Methylicorpusculum oleiharenae: one gene and its partner. Each later gene encodes a partner of the first gene's protein in a complex. Links are inferred from orthologs where the notes say so. Each region holds a gene or a part of one and is shown in the gene's direction. Other genes may lie near its edges.

What was found. The genes of interacting proteins can lie anywhere in the genome.
Region 2: the proteins of GO003_RS12240 (region 1) and hfq are in contact, whole or in part, in a crystal structure (PDB 3VU3), measured with the Escherichia coli proteins. The link is inferred for Methylicorpusculum oleiharenae from one-to-one orthologs.

The regions. Positions count from the first base shown.
Region 1 is NZ_WUTY02000001.1:2,706,657-2,710,697, reverse strand. What follows is about bases 528-3,457. They hold GO003_RS12240 (catalase), read left to right. Parts: upstream 528-897; coding sequence 898-3,018; downstream 3,019-3,457. Other genes in these bases: GO003_RS12235 (AI-2E family transporter), read left to right, coding at 3,407-3,457; GO003_RS12245 (four-helix bundle copper-binding protein), read left to right, coding at 528-661. Also shown: more of GO003_RS12245, read left to right, coding at 335-527; more of GO003_RS12235, read left to right, coding at 3,458-4,041.
Region 2 is NZ_WUTY02000001.1:3,324,883-3,328,209, forward strand. Bases 1-2,771 are described here. They hold hfq (RNA chaperone Hfq), read left to right. Parts: upstream 1-1,151; coding sequence 1,152-1,391; downstream 1,392-2,771. Other genes in these bases: hypD (hydrogenase formation protein HypD), read left to right, coding at 1-914; hflX (ribosome rescue GTPase HflX), read left to right, coding at 1,421-2,683. Outside these bases: FtsH protease activity modulator HflK, read left to right, coding at 3,202-3,327. UniProt on the Escherichia coli protein: RNA chaperone that binds small regulatory RNA (sRNAs) and mRNAs to facilitate mRNA translational regulation in response to envelope stress, environmental stress and changes in metabolite concentrations.

The DNA.
Region 1 (4,041 bases):
TGGTGATATGTGCCGACATTGCCGGAACAGGGAGGCGTCGCTCCCCATCCGACGCTAACAACGCCGAACCTTAAGCTAATACCTTCTGTCAACTTAGCCCGACCAAATGCCGGACTTGCTTGGCAACAGCATATAGTAGGCGCCCTCCGCTATGCCGAAATTTGAAGTGCGAAAGGTATAAACAGGTTACTTCTCCGAACTCCTTTAACTTTAGTGAGCGACACCGCACAGACGTTAGCCTCCAGAACAGTGAAACTAAAATCGTCCAACTGTGGATTAAAAGGGTAGCAATATAAATTAACCACTGTTTTTAATCTTAAACAGGAGCAAAATTATGAACACTAAACCTATGCAATCATGCATTGATGCCTGCACCAAGTGCTATCAGACTTGCTTGCAGACCGCCATGAACCATTGCCTTGAAACCGGCGGTAAGCATGTTGAACCGAGCCATTTCCGGCTAATGATCAACTGTGCGCAGATCTGTCAGACTTCGGCTGACTTGCAATTATCCGGCTCGGAATTTGTTGCACACTACTGCGGCCTTTGCGCTGAAGTGTGTGAAGCTTGCGCCAAAAGCTGTGCCGAATTGGGAATGACTGATTGTGAAAAGGCTTGCCGGGATTGCGCGGCAAGCTGTCGCGCTATGGCAAGCCATTAAAAGACGCTTTATTACGTCTAAGATGCACGCAAAATCCAGTTCTATTGATGGATTTAACCGTGACAACTTAGTCATGCAATTTCAATAGGTCCTATGCCGCCACGCAAGCAGACACCCTCGTCGACGTTGACCGGACCCCCTCACTTGCGAGTGCTTTTCCAGTAAGGCAACGCGTCCATTACCCACCTCGTCGCGACGGCAAGTTGCCGTCGCGCAAAATTAATTGGAGATTCATAATGACCAAAGCACATACAGGGGCTCAACCCGTCAAGGGCAAACCGGCAAAGTCCGGGCCGGAAGAAGTAGTCGTTTCAATCGGCAACGGCGGAGAGTGGCACCAAACGGCCAGCGGCGATCAGCCTGCGTTGACCACGAACCAGGGTTTACCGATTTCCGACAATCAGAACTCACTGAGAGCCCATCCGAGCGGTCCGACACTGCTGGAAGATTTCATCCTGCGGGAAAAAATCACCCATTTCGACCACGAGCGCATTCCTGAACGTATTGTCCACGCTCGGGGCACAGGCGCACATGGTTTCTTCGAGCTTACCAAATCCCTGGAAAAATACACTACCGCCAAAGTGCTGACCGAAGTGGGCGAAAAAACGCCGCTGTTCACGCGCATCTCAACCGTAGCAGGCGGGTCCGGCTCGCGAGATACTCCCCGAGATGTTCGCGGCTTCGCCGTCAAGTTTTATACGAAAGAGGGCAATTGGGATCTGGTCGGCAATAATATCCCGGTGTTCTTTATCCAGGATGCCATCAAATTTCCCGACCTGATTCATGCCGTTAAAATGGAGCCTGATCGTGGCTTTCCTCAGGCAGCGTCAGCACATGATACCTTCTGGGACTTTATTTCACTGACACCGGAAGCCATGCATATGGTGATGTGGGCGATGTCTGACCGCACCTTGCCGCGCTCGCTGCGGATGATCGAAGGCTTCGGTATTCATTCATTCCGTCTGGTCAATGACGCTGGCGAATCGACTTTCGTGAAATTTCACTGGCGGCCGAAACTCGGTTTACAATCGACGCTCTGGGACGAGGCGGTCAAGATTGCCGGAGCCGATCCCGACTTTCATCGCCGTGATTTATTTGAAGCGATTACAGCCGGGGATTTCCCGGAATGGGAATTGGCGGTTCAGCTATTCTCCCAGGAGGAAGCCAATGCCTTCCCGTTCGATCATCTCGATTCGACCAAATTGATACCGGAAGAATGGGTGCCGTTGCAAGTTATCGGGCGCATGGTACTCAACCGCTGGCCGGATAATTTCTTCGCTGAGACTGAACAGGTGGCATTCTGTCCGTCCCATGTCGTGCCCGGCATTGATTTCTCGAATGATCCATTATTGCAGGGGCGTCTGTTTTCTTATCAGGACACCCAGTTATCACGCCTCGGTTCGCCGAATTTTCATCAGATACCCATCAATGCACCGCAGTGTCCGTTCGCCAATCATCAGCGCGACGGTCATATGCAAATGGCGCAACCGACCGGCCGCGTGTCCTACGAACCGAATACCCTGGCAGCGAGTTCCCCGCGCGAGCAACCGGAGGCCGGCTTTTACAGCACGGCGTTGGCCGAGAGCGGCGTAAAGGGGAGGATTCGGCCGGAGAGTTTTGCCGACCATTACAGCCAGGCACGGCAATTCTATCTCAGCCAAAACGTCGTCGAACAGGCCCATCTTGCCTCCGCGTTGGTGTTTGAGCTCTCGAAAGTCGAGCATCCGCACATCCGCGAGTCCATGGTCGGTCACTTACGCCTTATTGAAGAGGACCTTGCTCAACGGGTTGCCTGCGGTCTCGGTATGAGCGAGCTGCCACCAGAACCCGCTTCGGCTGTTGCAGTTCAGGAGTTAGATCGATCCCCGGCGCTGCAACTGATCGGCAAGATGAAGGACACGCTGGAAGGCCGTGCAGTCGGGATACTGATCGGGGACGGATCGGACGCGGACAGCATCAAGGCTGTCCAACAGGCAGTCACAGAAGCCGGCGCAAAAGTGAAGATTATCGCCGCTAAAATCGGCGAAGCGAAACTCGCCGATGGCTCCCTTTTGAAAGTCGACGGGCAATTAGCCGGTACGCCGTCAGTGATGTTCGACGCGGTCGCCCTCATTCTCTCCGGAAAAGCCGCCGCATTATTGGGCAAGGAAGCCGCCGCCATCGATTTCGTGCGCGACGCCTTCGGTCACCTGAAAGCGATTGGCGTTGACAAGGGCGGCGAAGCCTTGCTGAAAGCAGCGGGGATCGAACCAGACGCCGGTGTGATTGCACTCGATACCCTGGATCGCTTTAGCTTTATTGCCGCAGCCAAGACCCGTCAGTGGGACCGGGAAGCCAGTGTCAGAACACTCGCTTGATAAGAATGCCGTTGCTCTTGGGTGTTAACTCCCCTTTCTAGTTTCAGGTGTAGTATTCATTATTACGCCTGAATTGGTGAAGCGGGATTTATAGCATCCATTCCGGATTCCACCCGTTTCGGAAACTCATCTTCGCTATACTTCGCGCGGTGATGTTTATAGATTTATGGCAAGGCTATTTTGTTCGAGAGCAAGACGCGGAAACGGTCGTTAAGCTAAGCTATATAGCTGTTTTCGCAAAGCTTGCGCTACTGGTTCCGCCCCTTACCTACATCCATGCAGGTAACGCAGCTATGGTACAAACGAACGCGTCAGAAAACCGTAAAGGTAGCCGCGCGATCTATATGATAGGATGACGAACCGATTCATTTGCTTCAACTTATTTTTCATGCAAAAAAATACCCCTTATATTCTTTTTCTGACCCTTGTAATGTTGGTAACGGTGTCATTTTTCCTACTGATTAAAGATTTTTTATTAGCCTGTTTTTGGGCCGTCATTCTGGCAGTCGTTTTTGATCCCGTTTATCTCCGGATGAGGCAATATTATAAAAACTCAGAAGTACTGCCGTTGTTTTTAACCATGATGATGATTATTCTGGTTTTTGTTATCCCTTTGCTGACTATCGCTTTGATGATTACCGAGGAAAGTACAACCCTTTATCAAAAAATTCAAGACGGGGAAATTAATCCCCAAAGTTATTTTCAAGAAACACTCGCGCTTCTTTTGCCAACATTCAATAAGTTTTCACATATGGAAGCATTAAGCGTTGGACAGATAAGCGCCTCCGCAGGGAATGCCTTTGCACAAGCCGTAAAATATATCGCCCAACAAGTCCCGGCATTGACCCAAAACCTGTTAGCTCTGATCGTTCAATTTGCCTTGGCCTTCTACATTCTGTTTTTTCTATTGCGGGATGGTCATCAAATAATAAGAAGACTCATCTCTTTAATACCTATCGGTGACGGAATTGAAAAAGAATTATTTGAGCGTTTCACCAGCGTAGCCAGAGCGACTGTTAAAGG
Region 2 (3,327 bases), 620 kb from region 1 along the record:
TACAGCTTTCGCTAGAGAAAAATATCATCCTGGCCGCCTTCGGCGACATGCTCAGGGTGCCTGTCAATGCGGGTAAACAGGCTATTCGTACCTTATCGCAGGCTAAAGCTACCGGTGCGGATATTCGAGCGATTGCCAGTCCTATCGAGACGTTGATGATTGCAAAAGAGAATCCCGGGCAAACCGTCGTATTTTTTGCGGCGGGGTTTGAAACTACATTCGCGCCTGTGGCCGCAATGCTGGCAGAAGGCGCGCCTGGAAATCTGCTGATTTTGAGCAGCGGTCGTCTGACATGGCCGGCAGTGGCTTTGTTGCTGGATTCAGAGCAGCCGAATTTCGATGCGCTGATCGCGCCAGGGCATGTGGCGACGGTGATGGGTCCCGAACAATGGCAGTTTGTCGTTTCGCGCCATCAGCTTCCTGTTGCGATTGCCGGTTTTACTCCGGACAGTTTACTGGCAGCCATTTACTCGGTGCTGCGGCAGCGCATGGATAACCATTTGTTCGTCGATAATTGTTATGAACAAGTGGTCAAACCCGGAGGTAATCGCCGTGCTCAACAGTTTCTGTCTCAAGTTTTTGAGGTGTCCGATGCACCGTGGCGGGGTATCGGTACGATTCCTCATTCTGGATATACCTTACAAGCGCATTTTGCCCACCATGATGTTCAGCTGCATTTTGGGTCTTTCCGGGAAGACGCGCGCCGTCATGTCGGCGAAATGCCGCCCGGTTGCGATTGCGCGCGCGTCGTTATGGGAAAGATCAAGCCGGTTGACTGTAAATTGTATGGCCGTTTGTGTGTGCCGAGTCAACCGGTAGGGCCTTGTATGGTTTCTGATGAAGGTGCCTGCCGGATTTGGTGGAGTGCCGGTATAAAACCTGATGTTGGTCTAAAAAGCGCTGAACTGACTTAAAAGTTGTGCAAGTTGCGTCTGGATTCAACCGGAATACGCTTGGGATTTTAGATGTAATTGATAGAAATGAAACGTCATAACTCAAGATGGGTTTTCATTTGCATGCCTTGGTAATTTGAAATAAGGAAAATTCAAGTTAAAAAACCTGTTAAATTAGGTTAGACTTAATGCCAAGTGTTGGTACAGTGCATAATTGATCCTATACTGAACTCAATAGTAATAATAAGGAGAAATTGGATGTCGAAAGGGCAAAATTTACAGGATAATTTTTTAAATACTCTCAGAAAAGAACACACCCCCGTTTCCATTTTTTTAGTTAATGGTATTAAACTGCAAGGGCGTGTTGATTCATTTGATCAGTATGTGATTATGCTTAAGAATACTGTCAGTCAGATGGTCTATAAGCATGCGATATCAACGATTGTACCGGGCAAACCTGTCAAACTTAGCCGCGAAAACGAAATCATTGAAGATTAAACTATTATCAAACTTCTCGGAGCGCTTAATTGTTTGAGCGTCCTCAATCGGGTGAGCGGGCCGTGCTCGTTCACCTAACACTACAAGCCAATCAAGAAGACTTATCGGAACTGCGGGAACTGGCCAAATCAGCGGGTGCTGAGCCTGTTTGCGTAGTGGTAGGCAACCGGCGAAGCCCCGATTCGAAATATTTTGTTGGAACCGGCAAACTGGAAGAAATCAGACAGGCTGTAGAAGAGCATTCTGCCGACTTGGTGTTGTTCAATCACTCGCTTTCTCCCAGCCAGGAGCGCAATGTTGAAAAAGCGCTCAATGTCAGGGTGGTGGACAGAAATGGGCTTATCCTGGATATTTTTGCGCAGCGCGCGCAGACTTTCGAGGGTAAATTGCAAGTTGAGCTGGCGCAATTGCGGCATTTGTCGACGCGATTGGTTCGCGGTTGGACCCATCTTGAAAGGCAGAAAGGCGGCATTGGTCTGAGAGGGCCGGGTGAAACTCAGTTGGAAACCGATAGAAGGCTTTTGGGTGTAAGGATAAAACAAATCCAGGCCCGCCTTGAGAAAGTTAAAAAGCAGCGTCATCAAGGACGCCTGAAACGAAAAAAAGCCGAGATTTCTTCAGTTTCGCTAGTCGGTTATACCAATGCCGGTAAATCTACCCTATTCAATGCCCTAACGGGCGCTAATGCCTATGCGGCCGATCAGTTATTTGCGACGCTGGATCCTACTTTACGCAATTGTTTGCTCCCGAATAATACTGAAATCGTTTTGGCCGACACGGTAGGGTTTATCCGTCATTTGCCGCATGAACTGGTTGCAGCCTTCCGATCTACGCTGCAGGAAGCCAGTGAGGCGGATTTATTGTTACATGTCATTGATGCCAACGCAGAAGACAGGGATGACACAATTTTTCAAGTCAATCAGGTGTTAACCGATATTGATGCTTACCAGATAAGACAGTTGCAGATATTTAACAAAATAGATCTACTTCCTGATGTAAAGCCCCATGTCGATAGGGACGATACGGGCAACGCGGTCAGAATCTGGCTGTCTGCTCAGACGGGCGAAGGCTTGGATTTATTGCAAGAGGTTTTGGCCGAATCATTTACACCTTCTAAAATCAGAAGGCATTGCCGGTTAAGGCCTGATCAGGCCGGCATTCGTGCCAAGTTGTTTGATTTTGCAAAAATCATCAATGAGCAATGCCAGGACGATGGCGGCTGGGATATTTGGATGGAAATCGATCAAAAAAAACTGGGCTTATTGAAAGATGTTGTTATGGAAGAATTTTAGTACCTTTTTTAAGGAGCCAGAGTAGTAATAATTTTTCTAAATACTCTGAAACCAGCCAATTAACTAATAACACAACCACTTGCCTGCTTGGAGTTGAGGGTGTAGGTGATTGATTGAAAAAGCTTCTTCAACAGGGACGTATTCATGCGTCCGTTGAAATCAAGGCTCTACACCCAATAAAATGGGAGGGAGTGCGCAGATACCTAATAACCTAGTTTGAATGTAAGTTTTTTATCCGAGATAATTGGCAATGACTTTTAATGCTGAACTATCGTGATAAGATAAGAAAGTTATTTAGAGTTTCATATTGTTGTTCTAGTCAGTAATATGAAACCACTGATAGGGATAATCTTAATTTAAGAAAATATGACGAGTTGAAAAATTCTTTAACTTTCAAAAATTTTAGCTTGTTTCTATTAAGCATTAATTTTTGTAAGTTATACGGATTGGTCTATCAAACCCCTCGCGTTAATGAGTCAAAATCATTTTAATTACTAAAATCCCAATGGAGCATATGTATGTCCTGGAATGAACCTGGCGGCGGCGATAAAAAAGACCCTTGGAGTGGGCGCGGAAGTGAAAAAGGGCCTCCCGATCTGGATGAGGCAATCCGCTCATTACAAGAGAAATTAGGCGGTATTTTT